One region of the Streptomyces sp. NPDC042638 genome, then DNA from elsewhere that is predicted to be linked to it. Evidence: riboswitches for the same ligand, from Rfam matches in the RefSeq annotation. Region 1 holds a riboswitch; each other region holds the start of a gene.
The links. Region 1 has a riboswitch for thiamine pyrophosphate ahead of AB0B40_RS14450 (thiamine ABC transporter substrate-binding protein). Riboswitches for the same ligand answer to the same signal wherever they lie in the genome.
Positions count from the first base shown of each region.

Region 2: it holds a riboswitch for thiamine pyrophosphate, as region 1 does, so the genes downstream of both, thiO (glycine oxidase ThiO) here and AB0B40_RS14450 (thiamine ABC transporter substrate-binding protein) in region 1, are expected to answer to the same signal.
Region 3: it holds a riboswitch for thiamine pyrophosphate, as region 1 does, so the genes downstream of both, thiC (phosphomethylpyrimidine synthase ThiC) here and AB0B40_RS14450 (thiamine ABC transporter substrate-binding protein) in region 1, are expected to answer to the same signal.
Region 4: it holds a riboswitch for thiamine pyrophosphate, as region 1 does, so the genes downstream of both, AB0B40_RS12125 (cytosine permease) here and AB0B40_RS14450 (thiamine ABC transporter substrate-binding protein) in region 1, are expected to answer to the same signal.

Region 1 covers NZ_JBEZBT010000014.1:62,263-67,105, forward strand. The annotation lists gene AB0B40_RS14445 (iron ABC transporter permease) at 1-1,441, opposite strand, end outside; gene AB0B40_RS14450 (thiamine ABC transporter substrate-binding protein) at 1,489-2,571, opposite strand; TPP riboswitch at 2,651-2,758, opposite strand; gene rlmN (23S rRNA (adenine(2503)-C(2))-methyltransferase RlmN) at 2,782-3,888, opposite strand; gene AB0B40_RS14460 (cytochrome P450) at 3,986-4,843, opposite strand, start outside.
Region 2 covers NZ_JBEZBT010000034.1:10,971-15,813, forward strand. The annotation lists gene thiE (thiamine phosphate synthase) at 1-450, opposite strand, end outside; gene AB0B40_RS24795 (Rv2175c family DNA-binding protein) at 542-907, opposite strand; gene AB0B40_RS24800 (FAD-dependent oxidoreductase) at 972-2,204, opposite strand; gene AB0B40_RS24805 (hypothetical protein) at 2,237-2,587, opposite strand; TPP riboswitch at 2,641-2,752, shown strand; gene thiO (glycine oxidase ThiO) at 2,750-3,919, shown strand; gene thiS (sulfur carrier protein ThiS) at 3,916-4,128, shown strand; gene AB0B40_RS24820 (thiazole synthase) at 4,132-4,843, shown strand, end outside.
Region 3 covers NZ_JBEZBT010000056.1:2,038-6,880, reverse strand. The annotation lists gene AB0B40_RS31655 (hypothetical protein) at 1-528, shown strand, start outside; gene thiC (phosphomethylpyrimidine synthase ThiC) at 579-2,363, opposite strand; TPP riboswitch at 2,356-2,533, opposite strand; gene AB0B40_RS31645 (YibE/F family protein) at 2,605-4,029, shown strand; gene AB0B40_RS31640 (SsgA family sporulation/cell division regulator) at 4,118-4,555, opposite strand; gene AB0B40_RS31635 (IclR family transcriptional regulator C-terminal domain-containing protein) at 4,655-4,843, opposite strand, start outside.
Region 4 covers NZ_JBEZBT010000011.1:44,632-49,474, reverse strand. The annotation lists gene AB0B40_RS12130 (hypothetical protein) at 1-252, shown strand, start outside; gene AB0B40_RS12125 (cytosine permease) at 394-1,794, opposite strand; TPP riboswitch at 1,784-1,879, opposite strand; gene AB0B40_RS12120 (helix-turn-helix domain-containing protein) at 2,032-2,499, opposite strand; gene AB0B40_RS12115 (PaaI family thioesterase) at 2,608-3,102, shown strand; gene AB0B40_RS12110 (DUF2231 domain-containing protein) at 3,169-3,681, opposite strand; gene AB0B40_RS12105 (HAMP domain-containing sensor histidine kinase) at 3,829-4,843, opposite strand, start outside.

The DNA.
Region 1 (4,843 bases):
CGGGCCGGGCGATGAACACGGTCGCCCCGAACTCCCCGAGCGACACGGCGAACGCGAACCCGGCCGCGACCAGCAGCGCCCGCCGCACCAGCGGCAGGTCCACCTCCCGCCAGACCCGCCAGGGCGAGGCCCCGAGCACGGCCGCCGCCTCCCTGAGCCGGCCGTCCACCGCCCGCAGCACGGGCAGCATGGTCCGCACCACGAAGGGGGCGCCGACCAGCGCCTGGGCGAGCGGCACCAGGATCCAGGACTGGCGCAGGTCCAGCGGCGGCTTGTCGAGTGCGATCAGGAAGCCGAAGCCGACGGTCACCGCGGAGACGCCGAGCGGCAGCATCAGCAGCGCGTCGAAGCCCCGCACCAGCCGTCCCGCGTCCCGGCGGGCCAGCGCGGCGGCGGCGAGACCTCCGATCACCACGGCGATGGCCGTGGCGGCGACGGCGTACTCCAGCGAGGTCCACACGGCGTGCACGGGCGCCACGAGGAACGTACCGCCGTCCGCGTCGGTCAGCGCCCGGTAGTAGCCGAAGCCGTCCGCGTCCAGCGAGCGCCGGACGAGGACGCCGAGCGGCAGGACCAGCAGCAGGGCGATGGTGACGAGGACCCCGGCGAGCAGCGCCCGCTGACCGGCCCCGCGGGGCCGGCGCGCGGTCACCGCGGCGTCGACCAGCCGCAGGGCGGTCTCCCGGCGCCGTACCGTCCAGGCGTGCACGGCGAGGATCGCGCCGACGGCGGCGAACTGGACGAGGGTGAGGACGGCGGCCGTGGACAGGTCGAGCATTTCGGAGGTCTGCCGGTAGATCTCCACTTCGAGGGTGGAGAAGGCGGGGCCGCCGAGCACCTGCACGACACCGAAGGAGGTGAAGGTGAACAGGAACACCATCAGCGCGGCGGCGGCCACCGCGGGCGCGAGGGCCGGCAGCGTGACCTTGCGCCAGGCCGACAGCGGGGAGGCGCCCAGCATCCGCGCGGCCTCCTCCTGCCGGGGGTCGAGCTGGGCCCACAGCCCCCCGACCGTGCGGACGACGACCGCGTAGTTGAAGAAGACGTGGGCCAGCAGGATGGCCCACACCGTGGTGTCCAGCCGTACGCCCCACAGCTCGTCCAGCAGCCCGCCGTGCCCGACGAGGGCGAGGAACGCGCTGCCGACGACGACGGTCGGCAGCACGAACGGAACCGTCACCACCGCCCGCAGCACCTGCTTGCCGGGGAAGTCGAGCCGGGCGAAGACGTAGGCGGCGGGCAGCGCCAGCAGCAGGGTGAGGGCGGTGGAGGCGAGCGCCTGCCAGGTGGTGAACCACAGCACGTGCCGGATGTCCGGCTGCGTGACGACGTCCGCGATCCGCCCGAACCGCCAGGCGCCGTCCGCCTTCAGCCCGCGCGCGACGATCGCGGCCACCGGCCAGGCGAAGAACAGCGCGAAGAACGCGACGGGCAGGGCCATCAGCCCGAGCCGTGCCGCGCTCCCCCGCAGATCCCTGACGCGGGCGGCTACTTCAGTACGAGCGACGTCCACGACTTGACCCACTGGTCGCGGTTGGCGGCGATCCTGTCGGGCGCCATGGTCTCGGGGTGCTCGGCGGCCGGCCCGTACTCGGTGAACTCGGCGGGCACCTTCGCGCCGCGCACCACCGGGTAGACGTACATGTTCAGCGGCATGTCCTCCTGGAACTCCCGGGAGACCAGGAAGTCGACGAACGCCTTGGCTCCCTTGGTGTTCCGGGCGTTGCTGAGCACCCCGGCGAACTCGGTCTGCCGGAAGCAGGTGCCGCTCACCACACCCGTCGGCGCGGTGGCGGGCCGCTTCTTGGCGTAGATGACCTCGGCGGGCGGGGAGGAGGCGTACGACACCACGAGCGGCCGGTCGCCGCCGGCCTTCCTGCCGCCGGAGGATCCGGAGAACTCCTGGGAGTAGGCCTGCTCCCAGCCGTCGACGACCTTGACGCCGTTGGCCTTCAGCTTCTTCCAGTAGTCCTGCCAGCCGTTGTCGCCGTACCGTGCGGCGCTGCCGAGCAGGAAGCCGAGGCCCGGCGAGGAGGTGGCCGCGTTCTCGGTGACGAGGAGGTTCTTGTACCGCGGCTCGGTCAGGTCGGCGAAGGAGCGCGGCGGGGTCAGCTTGTGCTCGCTGAAGTAGGCCTTGTCGTAGTTGACGCAGATGTCGCCGTAGTCGACGGGCGTGACCCGGTGCCTGTCCTTGTCGAGCTGGTAGGCGGCGCCGACCGTGCCGAGGCCCTTGGCCGTGTACGGCTGGAACAGGCCGTTGTCGAGGGCCCGGGACAGCAGGGTGTTGTCGACGCCGAAGAAGACGTCGCCCTGCGGGTTGTCCTTGGTCAGGACGGCCTTGTTGACGGCCTGCCCGGCGTCGCCGTCCTTGAGGACCCTGACCTTGTATCCGGACCGCTTCTCGAAGTCCCTGAGCACGTTCTTGGAGACGGCCCACGAGTCGTGGCTGACCAGGGTCACGGTCCCGGGGTCCAAGGAGCCGTTGCCGTCGGACGACCCGCACCCGGTCAACGCGGGCAGGGCGAGCAGGCCGAGCCCGGCCGCCACGGCCACGAAGGTCTTGTTGTGCACTGGATGTCCTCCTGGGGTTGGCCAGGAAGAGACGCGGCCCTGCCCGGGCTCCCGAGGGGGCCCGGGCAGGGCGCAACAGCTTGAGTGGTGACCGAACTTCCTACCCAGAATGACCTGGGCGAGGTTCAGAGGGTCTGCGGCCCGGTTGCCGCACTCTCAGCGCTGTGGCGCTCCCCTGTCGGAATATGAAGATGTGTGGACGTGGCCAGATTACCGCTCGGTGGCCGCGAGCTGACCACAGGCTCCGTCGATCTCCTGACCACGGGTGTCCCGGATCGTCACGGGCACCCCGTGCGCGGCGATGGCCTCGACGAACGCCTTCTCGTCCTCCGGCCGCGACGCGGTCCACTTCGACCCCGGCGTGGGGTTCAGCGGGATGAGGTTGACGTGCACGGGCTTGCCCCGCAGCAGCCGGCCGAGCCGGTCGCCGCGCCAGGCCTGGTCGTTGATGTCCCGGATGAGGGCGTATTCGATGGACAGCCGGCGCCCGCTCTTCTCGACGTACTCGAACCCGGCGTCCAGCACCTCGCGCACCTTCCACCGCGTGTTCACGGGGACGAGGGTGTCGCGCAGCTCGTCGTCGGGGGCGTGCAGGGAGATCGCGAGCCGGCACTTGAAGCCCTCGTCGGCGAACCGGTGGATGGCCGGCACCAGCCCGACGGTCGAGACGGTGATCCCGCGCTGGGACAGCCCCAGGCCGTCCGGAGCGGGGTCGGTGAGCGCCCGGATGGCGTCGGCCACCCGCTTGTAGTTGGCGAGCGGCTCGCCCATCCCCATGAAGACGATGTTGGACAGCCGCGCCGGTCCGCCCGGCACCTCCCCGTCCCGCAGCGCCCGCATCCCGTCCACGATCTGGTGGACGATCTCCGCGGTGGACAGGTTACGGTCCAGCCCCGCCTGCCCGGTCGCGCAGAACGGGCAGTTCATCCCGCATCCGGCCTGCGAGCTGATGCACATGGTGACCCGGTCCGGATACCGCATCAGCACCGACTCGACGAGGGTCCCGTCGAACAGCCGCCACAGCGTCTTGCGGGTGGTCCCCTGGTCGGTCGACAGGTGCCGGACGACGGTCATCAGCTCCGGAAGCAGCGCCTCCTGGAGCTTGGCGCGCGAACCGGCGGGGATGTCGGTCCACTGCTCCGGGTCGTGCGCGTACCGCGCGAAGTAGTGCTGCGCGAGCTGCTTGGCACGGAACGGCTTCTCACCGATCTCGGCCACCGCGTCCTTGCGCTCGGCGGGCGTGAGGTCGGCGAGATGCCGCGGCGGCTTCTTGGCTCCGCGCGGGGCGACGAAAGTGAGTTCTCCGGGCTTAGGCATGGCCTTACCAGTGTCGCAGATCCAATCGGGTGGCCTGCCGGGCCGGTGCGCACGTCGTTCGTCGTCCGTTGACGGCCGCGGGCACGCGGGGTTGCCGTCACCACGTCACGGGCAGGTTCCTCGGTCCGCGGATCAGGCCCTGGAGCTGGAATCCGACCTCCGCGGGGGGCACGGCGAGCCGGATGCCGGGGAAGCGGGACAGGACGGAGCCGATCATGACCTCCGCCTCTATGCGGGCCATGACGGCGGCGAGGCAGTGGTGCGGGCCGTGGCCGAAGGCGACGTGGGGGGCGTCCTCGCGGTCGAAGTCCAGGGCGTCGGGGTCGGGGAACGTCCCGGGGTCGCGGTTGGCGGCGACGTAGGCGTTGTAGACCACGTCACCGGCGCGGATCAGCCGGCCGCGGATCTCGACGTCCTCGGTGGCCACCCGGGGGATGCCGACGCCGTTGCGGTGCGGGACGTAGCGGAACAGCTCCTCCACCGCCCGGGGCAACAGGTCCGGCTCGCGGCGCAGCCGGTCCAGGTGTCCGGGGTGGGTGAGCAGCGCGTACATCATCGAAGCGCTGTTGCTGCGGACCGCGTGGCCGCCGCTGACCTGGACGGCGATGGCGAGGGAGAGCGCCTCGTCTTCGGTGATCTCGCCCGTGGCGGCGGCCTGCGCCAGCACCCCGGCCAGGTCCTCGCCGGGATCGTCGCGGCGGCTCCGGAGCAGCTCGGCGATCAGGGCCCGGGTGGCCCCGGCGGCCTCCTGGGCGCGCTCGCGGGATTCGGCGCCTGCGGACAGCAGGGCCTCGCCCGTCGCGGCCCAGTGGTGCCAGTCCTTCTCCGCCACGCCCAGGAAGTCGCGGAGCACGGCGAGCGGGAAGGGGCCGTGCAGGTGCTCGACCAGGTCGGCCGGGGCCCCGGCGCGAGCCATCCCGTCGAGCAGTTCGGCGGCCCGGCGCTCGGCGAGGGG
Region 2 (4,843 bases), on a different contig from region 1:
GGGTGCGTGGCGGCCGGGCTTGGTGGGGGTCGGCCAGCAGGGGCCGGTGCAGAAGTAGTCCACGCCCTCCTGGACGGCGGCGGCGCCGGCCTCGGCCTCGGCGTGCGTGGAGCGGCCGATCAGCACCCCGTCGCCGAGGATCGCACGGGCCGCGGGGACCGGCAGGTCGCCCTGGCCGAGGTGCAGCACGTCGGCACGGACCGCGTGGGCGACGTCGGCCCGGTCGTTGACGGCGAGCAGCTTGCCGTGCCGGGCGCAGGCGTCGGCGAAGACCCGCAGGTGCTCCAGCTCCTCGGCCGCCTCCATGCCCTTGTCCCGCAGCTGCACGATGTCCACCCCGCCGGCCAGGACCGCGTCCAGGAACTCGGGCAGGTCGCCCTGGCGCTTGCGGGCGTCCGTGCAGAGGTACAGGCGGGCGTCGGCGAGCGCGGCGCGGGCGGTGTCGGACATGCGTGGGTTCCCCCGTGGTCGGTGTGCCTGGTGGTTCCGCGGGCGGCGTGCGGGCTCGGTCCAGCACGCCGCCCCCTGATGCGGGTCGGCCTCAGACGGCGAGCGCCTGGGCGCGGCGCTTCACCTCCGTGCCGCGATTCTCGCTCAGGGCCTGCGCGGGGGTGCCGGGCAGGGTCGGGTCGGGGGTGAAGAGCCACTCGATCATCTCTTCGTCCGTGAAGCCGTCGTCCCGCAGGAGCGTCAGGGTCCCGGACAGGCCCTTGACGACCTTGTCCCCGTCGATGAAGGCGGCGGGGACGTGCAGCGCCCGGTTCTCACCTCGGCGTACGGCGATCAGCTGGCCCTCCTTGACCAGCTGCCGGACGCGCGTCACCTCGACGCCGAACTGTTCGGCGATGTCGGGGAGCGTGAGCCAGGCGGGGACGAGAGCATCGATTTTTGCGTCAATCTCGGTCACGGGGACAAGCCTGCCATCCCCCACCGACAGTCGGAAGCCAGGCGGGTCCACCTGGGAGGACGCGCTAGTCGGCGGTGGCGTCCTTCAGGGGGCGGGCCGGCTCGGACAGAGCCTCGGAGTCCATGTGGCGGCCCGCCTCGATCAGCCGGCGGCCCTGGGCCAGATCACGCGGCCGGCCGACGGCCAGCAGGGCCACCAGGCGCTCCTCGCGCAGCCAGCACACCGTCCAGGAGGGGCCCGCCGGATCACCGCGCCAGACCACGCGGTCGGCCGCGGCATGGTGTCCGGCGTACTGCACGAACCGGCCGAACTGCTCGGACCAGAAGTACGGCACCGGGTCGTAGACGGCCGGGGTCTCGCCGAGGATGTTCGCGGCGACCGTGCGCGGGCCCTGCAGGGCGTTGTCCCAGTGGTGGACGAGGAGCCGTTCGCCGTAGCGGGCCGAGGGGAAGGACGCGCAGTCGCCGACGGCGTACACGTCCGCCAGGGAGGTGCGCAGCCGGGCGTCGGCGAGGACGTCGCCGTGCGCGCCCAGGGCGATGCCGGAGCCCGCCAGCCAGCCGGTGGCGGGCCGGGCCCCGATGCCGACGACGACGGCGCCCGCGGGCAGCCGGGTGCCGTCGGCGAGCACCACCGCGCCGGGCTCGACGCGCTCCACGCGCGCGTGGGTGCGCAGCTCCGTACCGCTGTCGGCGTACCAGGCGGTCATGGGCGCGGCGACCTCGGCGGGCAGGGCCCCGGCGAGCGGGTGGTCGGCGGCCTCCACCACGGTCACCGCGCAGCCGGCCTCGCGGGCGGCGGTGGCGAACTCGGCGCCGATCCAGCCGGCGCCCACCACCACGATGTCGTGCTGCCGGGCGAGCACGGGCCGCAGCCGCTCGGCGTCGTCCAGGGTGCGCAGCAGATGGACCCCCGGCACGCCCTCGGTGCCGGGCAGCATGACCGGTTCGGCGCCGGTGGCGAGGACCAGGACGTCGTACGGCACCGGGCCCGTCTCGGTGTCCAGCTCGCGCGCGGCGGGCCTGAGGCCGTACACCTCGCAGCCGAGCCGCAGCTCGACGCCGAGGGACTCGAAGTCCACGTCGAACGCGGAGCCCTCGGCCTTGCCGAGCAGCACCGCCTTGGACAGCGGCGGCCGGTCGTACGGCTGGTGCGGTTCGGCGCCGATGACGGTCACAGGGCCCCGGAAGCCCTGTTCCCGCAGCGCGACCGCGGTCTGCACCCCGGCCATGCCCGCGCCGACGACGACCACGCGCCGTCCCTGTGACGTGCCTTCTTCCGCTGTCTGCTCGCTCACCCGATCACCTTAGACACATGACTGAGCGTCAGTCAGGGGGCGGGCTCGGTGACCTGCTCCACAACGCTGGTGCCGGAGCCCGGCCGGGACTCCCACTCCCAGGTCTCCGCCAGCCGCACGCGTCCGTCCGGCAGCTCCACGACCGTGGACACGCAGTGCCCCGAGGCGGTCGTCCCGTCGGTCCTGAGCTGCACGTACCGGAAGTCCACCTGGTCGCCCTCCCGGGTGCCGACCAGGTGGCCGCGTACGACGTCGCCGCCCGCGTACTCGGCCCAGACCTCGCCGTCCTTCTCGTGGTAGGCGAACCGGGTGCGGGTACCCACCTGACCTGGGGCCTGGTCGGACACGGGGGCGAAGGTCAGTCCGTCGAGCGACCGGGCCATGAATCGGGGCTCCCTTACGAGTGACGAGGTCCGCGGGCTAGGGTGGCCACCGTACAAGCACTCGCGGGAGCCCGGACGCACCGGGCTGAGAGGGAGGCTGGCGGCCTCCGACCGTACGAACCTGATCCGGGTCATGCCGGCGAAGGGAGGGGCTGGACGCCCATGTCGTCACGTACGTCCGACGTCCTCGTCATCGGGGGCGGAATCATCGGCCTGGTCACGGCCTGGCGCGCGGCGCAGCGCGGGCTCGTCACCTCCGTGGTGGACCCCGAGCCCGGGGGCGGGGCCGCGCAGGTGGCGGCCGGGATGCTGGCCGCGGTCACCGAGCTGCACTACGGCGAGGAGACCCTGCTCGCCCTGAACCTGGAGTCGGCCCGCCGTTATCCGGCGTTCACGGCCGAGCTGACCGAACTGACCGGCCACGACCTCGGCTATCGCCGCTGCGGCACCCTCGCCGTCGCCCTGGACGCCGACGACCGCGCCGGCCTGCGCGAACTGCACGCGCTCCAGCAGCGCTCGGGCCTGGAGTCGGAGTGGCTGTCCGGACGGGAGTGCCGGCGGCTGGAGCCGATGCTCGCGCCGGGGGTGCGCGGCGGACTGCGGGTCGACGGCGACCACCAGATCGACCCGCGCCGGCTGGCGGCGGCCCTGGTGGCCGCGTGCGAGCGGGCCGGTGTGGTCTTCCACCGCGTCCGCGCGGAGCGGCTGGACGTGGCGGGGGACCGGGCCGTCGGGATCACCACGGGGGACGGCACCGCACTGCGCGCGGAGCAGGTGGTGCTGGCCGCCGGAAGCCTGAGCGGGCGCCTCGCGGGCGTGCCGGCCGAGGTGCTGCCGCCGGTGCGGCCGGTCAAGGGACAGGTGCTGCGGCTGGCCGTGCCGCGCCGGTACGCGCCGTTCCTGAGCCGGACCGTGCGGGCCGTGGTGCGCGGCAGCCATGTCTACCTCGTGCCCCGGGAGAACGGCGAACTCGTGGTCGGCGCCACCAGCGAGGAGCTGGGCTGGGACACGACGGTCACGGCGGGGGGCGTGTACCAGCTGCTGCGGGACGCCCACGAGCTGGTGCCCGGCATCACCGAGCTGCCGCTCACCGAGACCCGGGCCGGGCTGCGCCCCGGCTCCCCCGACAACGCGCCGCTGCTCGGCCCGTCCGGCCTGGCCGGGCTGCTGCTGGCCACGGGGCACTACCGCAACGGCGTGCTGCTCACCCCGGTCACCGGGGACGTGCTGGCGCATGCGCTGGTCACCGGTGGACTGCCCGAGGAGGCGCGCGCCTTCACCCCGCGGCGGTTCGGCGCCGCGCCCATGGAACGGCTGGAGCGATCCGCATGAACCTCTCCGTCACGATCTCCGTCAACGGTGAACCCCTCCAGGTCGCCGCCGGCACCGCGCTGGACGCGCTGGTCCGCAGGCTCACGGCGGCGCCGCGCGGGGTGGCCGCCGCCGTCAACGAGACCGTCGTCCCGCGCGCGCAGTGGGCGACGACCGCCCTCGCCGAGGGCGACCGCGTCGAAGTCCTCACGGCCGTGCAGGGAGGCTGAGCCATGGCTGACGATCCCCTGGTCCTCGGCGGACTGGCCTTCTCGTCCCGGCTGATCATGGGTACGGGCGGGGCGCCCAGCCTGGAGGTGCTGGAGCGGGCGCTGATCGCCTCCGGTACCGAGCTGACGACGGTGGCCATGCGCCGGGTGGACCCCTCCGTGCACGGCTCGGTGCTGTCGGTGCTGGAGCGGCTCGGTATCCGGGTACTGCCGAACACGGCGGGGTGTTTCACCGCGGGCGAGGCCGTGCTGACCGCCCGGCTGGCCCGGGAGGCGCTGGGCACGGACCTGGTCAAGCTGGAGGTCATCGCCGACGAGCGGACGCTGCTGCCGGACCCGGTGGAGACACTGGAGGCGGCGGAGACGCTGGTCGACGACGGGTTCACGGTGCTGCCCTACACCAACGACGATCCCGTGCTCGCGCGGAAGCTGGAGGACGTCGGCTGCGCCGCGGTCATGCCGCTCGGTTCGCCGATCGGCTCCGGGCTCGGCATCCGCAATCCGCACAACTTCCAGCTGATCGTGGAGCACGCGCGCGTGCCGGTGATCCTGGACGCGGGGGCGGGTACGGCGTCCGACGTGGCGCTGGCGATGGAGCTGGGGTGTGCCGGGGTGATGCTGGCGTCGGCGGTGACGCGGGCGCAGGAGCCGGAGCGGATGGCCGCCGCGATGCGGCACGCGGCGGAGGGGGGCCGGCTGGCCCGGCTGGCCGGGC
Region 3 (4,843 bases), on a different contig from region 1:
AGCGGCGCGGGCGCCATCGCGGTCATCGCCGTCCTGGCTCCCCTCCTCTCCGGAACCGCGGCGGTGGTCTTCCTGCTCGTCGGCTACATCCTGAAGATGCTGGACCCCGGGCACTCCCTCGCCGGGACCCTGCTCAGCACCGGCTGGGTGTTCGGCGCCATGACCGCGGCGGCGATCCTGGTCGCCGCCGTCGGGCTGCTGCTCACCGCCCTGCGCAACAGCACCACGGCAGACGCCCAGGCTCGGGACACGGCGAACGAGGAACTGGCCAGAGCCAGAGAGGCATGGCGGGACGCCCTGCTGGAGCGCGGCATCCTGCCCTTCCTCAGGGAGGCACTGGCCGAGCCCGGGCCGGCCGCCGTGCGCCACACGGCCCCGCCCGCACCGACCGGCCGCATACCGCGCCTGGGCTACGACCGTCCCGGCTTCAGCAGTCCCGACGACGGCACCGCGTCCGACCGGCCGAGCTTCACCAGCCCCGACTACACGAGCCCGGACTTCGGCGGCCCGGAGCACCGGCCCGAGTGACGGGCCGGCGTCATCGGACCGGGCGGCGCGTCGAGTTCACCGCATACGGTTCAGTCGGCGATCGGCAGGTACACCCGGTTGCCGGCAGCCGCGAACTCCTGCGACTTCTGCGCCATGCCCTCCTCGATCTCGGCCCGGCTGCCACCGTGCTCACGCCGGATGTCCTGCGAGATCTTCATGCTGCAGAACTTCGGGCCGCACATCGAGCAGAAGTGTGCCGTCTTGGCGGGCTCGGCCGGCAGGGTCTCGTCGTGGAACTCCCTGGCGGTGTCCGGGTCCAGGGCGAGGTTGAACTGGTCCTCCCAGCGGAACTCGAAGCGCGCGTCGGACAGTGCGTCGTCCCACTCCTGCGCACCGGGGTGCCCCTTGGCGAGGTCCGCCGCGTGAGCGGCGATCTTGTAGGTGATGACGCCGGTCTTGACGTCGTCCCGGTTGGGCAGGCCCAGGTGCTCCTTGGGAGTGACGTAGCAGAGCATCGCCGTGCCCCACCAGGCGATCATCGCGGCGCCGATGCCGGAGGTGATGTGGTCGTACGCCGGCGCGATGTCCGTGGTCAGCGGGCCGAGCGTATAGAACGGAGCTTCATCACAGATCTCCTGCTGAAGGTCGATGTTCTCCTTGATCTTGTGCATCGGGACGTGCCCCGGGCCCTCGATCATGGTCTGTACGTGGAAACGCTTGGCGATCCGGTTGAGTTCCCCGAGCGTCTTCAACTCCGCGAACTGCGCCGCGTCGTTGGCGTCGGCGATCGATCCCGGCCGCAGGCCGTCGCCCAGCGAGTACGTGACGTCGTAGGCGGCGAGGATCTCGCACAGCTCTTCGAAGTTCTCGTACAGGAACGATTCCTTGTGGTGTGCCAGGCACCACGCGGCCATGATCGAGCCGCCGCGCGAGACGATGCCGGTCTTGCGGTTGGCGGTGAGCGGGACATACGGCAGCCGGACGCCCGCGTGGACGGTCATGTAGTCCACGCCCTGCTCGGCCTGCTCGATGACGGTGTCCTTGTAGATGGCCCAGGTCAGTTCCTCGGCCTTGCCGTCGACCTTCTCCAGGGCCTGGTAGAGCGGCACCGTGCCGATGGGCACGGGGGAGTTGCGCAGCACCCACTCACGGGTGGTGTGGATGTTGCGGCCGGTGGACAGGTCCATGACCGTGTCGGCGCCCCAGCGGGTCGCCCAGGTCATCTTCTCGACCTCTTCCTCGATGGAGGACGTCACCGCGGAGTTTCCGATGTTGGCATTGACCTTCACCAGGAACCGCTTGCCGATGATCATCGGCTCGATCTCCGGGTGGTTGACGTTGGCCGGCAGCACGGCCCGGCCGGCCGCGATCTCCTCGCGGACCACCTCGGGCGAGACGTTCTCCCGGAGAGCCACGAACTCCACCTCCGGGGTGATCTCGCCGCGGCGGGCATACGCGAGCTGCGTCACCGCCTGGCCGCTGCGGCCCCGGCGCGGCTGGCGCGGGCGTCCGGGGAAGACCGCGTCCAGGTTCCGCAGCCCGCCGCGCGGTGAGGTGTGCTTGACCCCGTCGTCCTCGGGGCGGACCGGACGGCCCGCGTACTCCTCGGTGTCGCCGCGGGCGATGATCCAGTTCTCCCGCAGCGGCGACAGGCCCCTGCGGACGTCCGTGTCCGCGGACGGATCGGTGTACGGGCCCGAGGTGTCGTACAACGTGACCGACTGCCCGTTCGTGAGGTGCACCTGACGGACCGGCACGCGCACGTCGGGGCGCGAGCCTTCGACGTATGCCTTGTGCCAGCCGATGGACTTCCCGGCCTCCTCGGACTTCTCGTCCTGAACGGAGGCAGGCGTGCGTACGTCCTTGTTGGTCATGAGACCTACTCCCTACGCCGGCATTACCCGGTAACAGGTTCGGCGGTCGACGCAGCGGCTTCCGTCTGCCGATGTCTCCTGTGAAACAGCGCTCGTTCCACGTGAAACATCGCATCTACGGAGGTCAGCGCCCTCTCAGCCCGGTGCTCCGAGCTCCCGCGTGTGCAAAGGTGCCTCCACGCTAGCGTCATGTGTGGCGCGCTGAACAGTGGGCCCCACCGGTTCTTGGGATGATCGGGCGGTGACCAGGATGGAGCAGTACCCCTACCAGCCGCCCGAGCCGCACCACCGAGACGGCGCGTCACGGGGCACCGGGCACGGCCACCGTGCTCATGAGGGCGGCGGTGACGGCGGTCCCGGGCCCGGCCACTCGCATGGCCACAGCCACGGCCCCGCCGCGCCCGTCTCCCAGCACCTGCGCAAGGTCATCGCCGCGATCCTGGTCCCCTTCACCGCGGCTGTCCTGGTCGGCCTCGTGGTGCTCTGGCCCGGGCAAGCCCCCTCCCACAAGCGCACCGGCGTCGGCTTCGACCGGCAGACCCAGCAGGCCACGGTCACCCGGGTCGTCGAGGTCAGCTGCAAGTCGGTGAACGCCTCCGGCGGCCCCTCCACCGGCGACACCTCCACCGCCGAGGGCACGTCGGCGCAGCAACGGGGCGACGGCACCTGCAAGAAGGCGACCGTCCAAGTCGACACAGGGAAGGACAAGGGCCGTACGTTCACCGAGATCGTGCAGCCCGACCAGACGCGGCAGCTGCACCAGGGCGAGAAGGTCGTGGTCGCCTACGAGCCCTCGGCCCCGAAGGAACTGCAGTACGCGGTGACCGACGTGAACCGGCAGTTCCCGATGGCGCTGCTCGCGGGAATCTTCGCGGTGGCTGTCGTCCTGGTGGGCCGGCTGCGCGGTGTCATGGCGCTGGTCGCGCTGGCCGTGAGCTTCCTGGTGCTGACCCTGTTCATCCTCCCGGCGATCCTGGAAGGGGCGAATCCGCTGGTGGTGGCCGTGGTCGGAGCGAGCGCCATCATGCTGATCGCCCTGTACATGTGCCATGGCCTGTCGGCCCGTACGTCGGTGGCGGTGCTCGGCACGCTGGTCTCCCTCTCACTGATCGGAGTGCTCGGCTCGCTGTTCATCGGCTGGGCCGCGCTGACCGGCAACACGGACGACAGCACGGGCCTGATCCACGGCCTGTATCCGTCGATCGACATGAGCGGTCTGCTGCTGGCCGGCGTCATCATCGGTTCGCTCGGCGTCCTGGACGACGTGACGGTGACCCAGACATCGGCCGTCTGGGAACTGCACGAGGCCAACCCGTCGATGGGCTGGCGGGGGCTGTACCGGGCGGGTATCCGCATCGGCCGCGACCACATCGCCTCCGTGGTCAACACCCTGGTGCTCGCCTATGCCGGTGCAGCACTGCCGTTGCTGCTGCTGTTCTCGATCGCGCAGAGCAGCGTGGGGACCGTCGCCAACAGTGAGCTGGTGGCCGAGGAGATCGTGCGCACGCTGGTGGGCTCGATCGGCCTGGTCGCATCGGTCCCGGTCACCACGGCGCTGGCCGCGCTGGTCGTCTCGGCCGACCGCCCCGGCCCGGATGCCACGGCACCCGCCGGGGCCCGGCCCGCTCCGGCGCGCGGCGGCCGGGGACGGCGCCGGAAGCGGTGAGTACGGCACGGGCGCCATCCCCTGAAGAAGCGTTCCTGCAAGGTTTCCGGGTCCACGGTGGAGCGCCTGGCACCCCTGCCGCACAGCTTCAGCCGGCGCTCTGTTCCTCGGCCAGGATGCGGTCCAGAGCCTCGTCGAGGTGAGCGTCGAAGTCGGCCAGCGCACCCTCCTGACCGAGCGGCACGAGCTTGTCCGTGCGGTCGAGGAACGCCACCAGCGGCGGCGCCGACGAACGGAACAGGGCTTTGTCACCGCCGACCTGAAGCCTGATCAGCACCTCGCCCAGCACTTCGGAATCGGCGGGTGCGATACGCACGTCCCCCTCCCCGCACGGCCGGCCGACCCCGTCGATCAGCAGTTCGCGCCCGAAGGCCCAGGTCACCGGCGCGTCACCGGGAAGGTGAAAGGTGAGCCGCACGGCGTAGGGATCGTGGGTCTCGTAGCGCAACTCCACCGGGATGCGGAAGGAGAGCTCCTCCGACACGAGAAAGCTCATCATGACTTCTGCCTGTACGGACTCGCGCATCGCCTACCCCGTCATATGACGTCGACTGGCCGGGATTGATCCCTCTGACCGTGGACAAATCTTGCTCAACGTACACGACAGATCACAAGGAGTAAGTTTTCAGATACTGATAGAGAAGGTGAGCGTGCCCAGATGCCGCCCGATCCCGTCCTGCAGCCGACGAGCCGCGGGCAGCAGCCGGTCGGCCTGGTGGGCGGGAAGCGAGATGGCCACGGTGGCCGCGGTGGTGCCGACCGTGATCGGGACCGCCGCGCAGACCGTCCCGACCGCGTACTCCTGACGCTCCAC
Region 4 (4,843 bases), on a different contig from region 1:
GTCCAGGGCAGGGACATCGTCCTGAACGGGCCTTTGTCGAAGGACGAGATCCGGCACAAGGTGTGGTGGTGGCAGATCCCCCACCCCGAGACCGCCCAGGAGCGCAAAGACCGTCTCCATGAGTACGACAGCTCTCAGAAGAACGTGATCTCCACTCTGGGCGGGTACTACGAGGTCTCCGACGACTCCCGGACGCCCGAGGCCGACGAGTTGGTCGAGCTGGTGTACACGGAGCTCAACCCGGACGACTGAGGGCGCCGCCCCGCGTCCAGCCGTCTGCGGTGGCGCACTCGTCACCGGCGGCGACCTGCTTCCTGGTGTCCCTGCCGCCCCTGCGCCCGAGGACCGCGCCACCGGGTGCACGTCGGCTTCCCCGCGGCGCGTGCGGCGCGGTCAGACCCGGCGCGGTACGCGCAACGGCGCGTAGACGAGCAGCGCCGCCAGGAAAGCCACGGGGTAGGCGAGGTCGGCGCCGTGCAGGGCCCGGGCGACCGGGCCGACGTACAGGCTGGTGCTCATGAACGGTACCGCCGCGGCGAAACCGGCGACGAACGCGGCGACGGCCGGCCACCACGGCTGCGGTGCCGCCGTCTCCGCCGCCAGGTCGACGGGGCGGCCGTCGCGGGCCCGGGCGCGGACCACCCAGTCGACGATCACGATCGCGACGAACGCGGGGATCCAGTAGCCGACGAACAGCAGCACGTTCTGGAAACGGGCGGTGGTGTCGGCGGCGTGCATCCACAGGACGAGCGGGAAACCGAGGACGGCGGCGAGCGCGGCAGCCACCGGCCGCGGCAGGCGCACGCCCACGGTCTGCAGCGCCAGCGACCCGCTGTAGTCGTTCATGGCGTTGCTGCACAGTGCCGCGAGCGCGACCGCGAGGAGTCCGAACGCGCCGAGCGCGCCACCACCGAGCAGCCGGTCCACCCCGCGGGCGGTCTGGTCCGTGAACTGCGCGGCGCCCCACAGGCCGAGTGCCTGCACCGCGACGAAGGACACGCCGACGCCGAGCAGGGTGCACCAGAACATGCGCGGACGGGACGCCGTCCGCGGCAGGTAGCGGCTGAAATCGCTGGCGTACGGGGCCCACGAGAGGGCGAGACTCAGAGCGATGGTGCAGGTCAGCACGAACGCGCCCGCCCGGTCGGCGCCGTGCACGGCCGCGGCCGTCGCGGGGTGGGTGCCGTGCACGAGCTTCATCGCGAGAGCGGCGAGCGACGCGGCGAGCGCGAAGGTCATCACCGTCTGCAGGCGGTGGATCGCCTCGTAGCCGAGCACGCCCAGCGCCCCCTGGGCCGCCAGCATCACCAGGACGCCCAACCAGAAGGGCCAGCCGAACAGCTGGGCCAGCGCGTCCCCGCCGAACAGACCGATGAGCGCGTCCCAGGCGATGGACGACAGCCACTGCAGGGCGCCCGGCAGGACGACGCCGCGGCCGAACGCCAGCTTCGCGAGCGGCAGTTGACCCGCCCCGGTCTGGCTGCCCCAGGTCCCCAGGTAGGCGGTGGGCACCGCACCGAGCAGGGTGCCGAGCACCACGGCGAGCAGCGCCGTGGCGAAGTCCAGTCCCAGGGCCGCGCCGACGGTGCCCGTGAACACGCCGGTCATGGTCAGGTTGGGTGCGAACCACACGGTGAACAGCCGCCGGGGGCTGCCGTAGCGGGCGTCCTCGGGCACCGGCGTGATGCCGCGCGCCTCCACCCGCAGATCCCCGGGAGCCGTCGGCATCCGCCCGTCGAAGACGCGCTGCGCCTCGGCGACGGCCGTCTCTTCATGGGCATACGGCAACGACATGTGACATCCCTCCGCCAGTCCTAACTGGTTCAGGTTCAACGGGTGTGATCTCAGCCCCCGTGCGGGGGCACCCCGTGTCCAGGTACGGCGGCCAGGATAGCCCGAGCCGGTGACCGGCACCGGGCGGGGGAGGGGAGCGTACGCAGAGCCGTGTGAGTGCGGACGCGGCACGGCCGTGGCGGTCCGACGGCCGACGGCGCTGCCCGGCGGTGCGTGCACGCACCGCGCCGGGCGGCTTCAGGCCAGCGGACGGGCCCCGGGCCCCGGCTCCACGGTGACGTCGGTCAAGGTGAGCGCGGCGTGTTCCCGCGAGCACTCGACCACCACCTGGACCGGCGCCCCGCAGTCGCTGTGCCGGATGTCGAGCGTCGGCCCGTCGGGACCGGCGGCATGGGCGTCGCCCCACTGCCGCAGCGCCACGAGGACCGGCCACAGGTCCCGGCCCTTGCCGGTGAGGCGGTACTCCCGGCGGGTCCGGCTGCCCTCCTCCCGGTACGGGACGGTCCGCAGGATCCCGGCCGAGACCAGCTTGCGGAGCCGGTCGGCGAGCACCGCCTCCGACAGTCCCACGTGGCGGCGGAAGTCGTCGAAGCGGCGCACCCCGTTGAAGGCGTCACGCACGATCAGCAAGGTCCACTTCTCGCCGACCAGGTCGAGGGTGCGCTGGACCGTGCAGTTCTCGGTGCTCATCTCCAGCCACTTCATCCCGTCATCGTAGAGAAGCCGCCTGGCTTTGTCATTGACAGTCAGCCTCGGCCACGGCTAACTTCGCAGAACGAAGCCAGATGGTCGGGGATGTGGAGGCAGAGCCTGATGGGACGGTCGCGAACGTACGACTGGGAGGACCCCGCGATCTCGGCGGCCGCTGTCGGCGAGCGGTCGGGGCTGGAGTTCCTCCAGGAGATCGCCGCGGGCCGGCTGCCCGCACCGCCCGTCGGAGCCACCCTGGGCTTCACCCTCGAGGAGGTCGCCCACGGGCGCGCGGTGTTCCGCCTGATCCCCGGCGAGGAGCACTACAACCCCATCGGCAGTGTGCACGGCGGCATCTACGCGACCCTGCTCGACTCGGCGGCCGGCTGCGCGGTGCAGTCCACGCTCCCGCCCGGCATGGGCTATACGTCGCTCGACCTCACGGTGAAGTTCCTGCGCCCGGTCACGGTGGACACCGGACCGGTCCGTGCCGTCGGCGGTGTCCTGAGCAGCGGCCGCCGCACGGCACTCGCCGAAGCCCGCCTGTACGACGGGACGGACCGCCTCCTCGCACACGCCACCAGCACCTGCATGCTGTTCCCGACGCCCGCCGCCTGACCGACCGGATCTTCCGGACCCCCTGGAGGCAGGGCCCGCAGGGGGAACGGGACGGCCGGCGCGTGATCAGGAGCCGTGCCCCGCCCCTGTCGCCTCCTTCGAGTAGGCGTCGTGCCAGGCGGCCCTGGCTCCGGAGTCGCCGATCCGGTAGACGTCCACGACCGCCCCCACGGCAACCGCGAGCGAGAGCACGCCGACGGCGATCCGCACCGGCAGGGCGGCCCAGCGGGTGCCGCGGCCCTGCCCGGGCTCCGCCGCAGCGCGCCGCCCCGCCCACCAGACCACCGCCGCCAGCACGAACAGGCCCACCGCCCACGGCAGCAGCCCGTCACCGAGCTCGGTGTGCCGCCGTACGAGCGCGTCGTCGTCGACGTGCCGCTCCAGCCATTCGCCTGCCTGCGTGGTCAGCGGCACGCTGACCAGGGACACGAGGGCGACGGCCGGGAGCAGGACACCCAGGCGCCGGGCGGCGCCCGGCCACAGCGCGGCCGTCACCAGGGCCAGCGCGGTGAGGGGTATCAGCACGACGACCACGTGGACGAGCAGCACATGGGCGGGCAGACCGTTGATCAGAGTCATCCAAGGGCTCCTGGAATCGGTGTCGGGCGCGCCAGACTGGCACAGACACCTCTCAGTTGCCTCTCAGCCGATCGAGCCGGCGGGAGCCTCCCCATTCGCAATTCGCACCGACGTCGCTGCGGCGCCACCGCTGCCCGGCACGCGTGATCACGTCGGCCGCCGCGTCCACCGGGGCAAGCGGACCGTGAAGGTCGTGGAGCCCGGTCCGCTCTCCAGGCCCACGCTCCCCGCGTGGGCCTGCGCCACCGCCGCCACGATCGACAGTCCCAGGCCCGATCCGCCGCCGGAAGCGCCGGGCAGGCGGCGGTGTTCGGCTCGGGTGAAGCGTTCGAAGACGGTCGGCTGGACGTCTCGGGGGACGCCGGGGCCGTCGTCGTGGACGGAGAGGAGCGCCTCGTCGCCGTCGGTCTCCAGGGTCACCGTGACCTTCGTGCCGGCAGGCGTGTGCAGACGGGCGTTGGCCAGCAGGTTGGCCAGCACCTGCTGGAGACGGTGGGCGTCGCCCGGGACGGTCACCGGGTCCTCGGGCAGGTCCAGGGTCCAGCGGTGCTCGGGGCCGGCCGCGCGGGCGTCGGTGACCGCGTCCAGGACCAGGTGGGTGAGGTCGACGGGGCCGCGTTCCAGCGGGCGGCCGGCGTCGAGGCGGGCGAGCAGCAGCAGGTCGTCGACCATCTCGCCCATGCGGGCGGATTCCGCCGAGATGCGCTGCAGGGCCCGGGTGATCTCCGGCGGTACCGGGCCCGGATGCAGAAGCGCCAGCTCGGCGTGACCGCGCACCGAGGCGACCGGGGTACGCAGCTCGTGGCTGGCGTCGGCGGCGAAGCGCCGCAGCCGCTCCTCGCCGGCGTGCCGCTTGGTCAGCGCGTCCTCGACATGGCCGAGCATCCGGTCGAAGGCCGCGGCGAGCCGCCCGACCTCGCTGCCCGGGTCCGTGCCCGGCACGCGCGCCGGCAGCGTGACCTCGCCGCTCGCGAGCGGCAGTTCGCTGACCTGGGTGGCGGTGTCGGCGACCCGGCTGAGGGGCCGCAGCGACCAGCGCACCCAGAAGGCCCCGGCGACCCCGGTCGCCAGGAGGGCGAACCCGAACACGACGGCGGCGACCGCCTCCAGCCGGTGCACCGTGGCCTGGACCGGCTCCAGCGGCAGGCCGACGATCAGGACG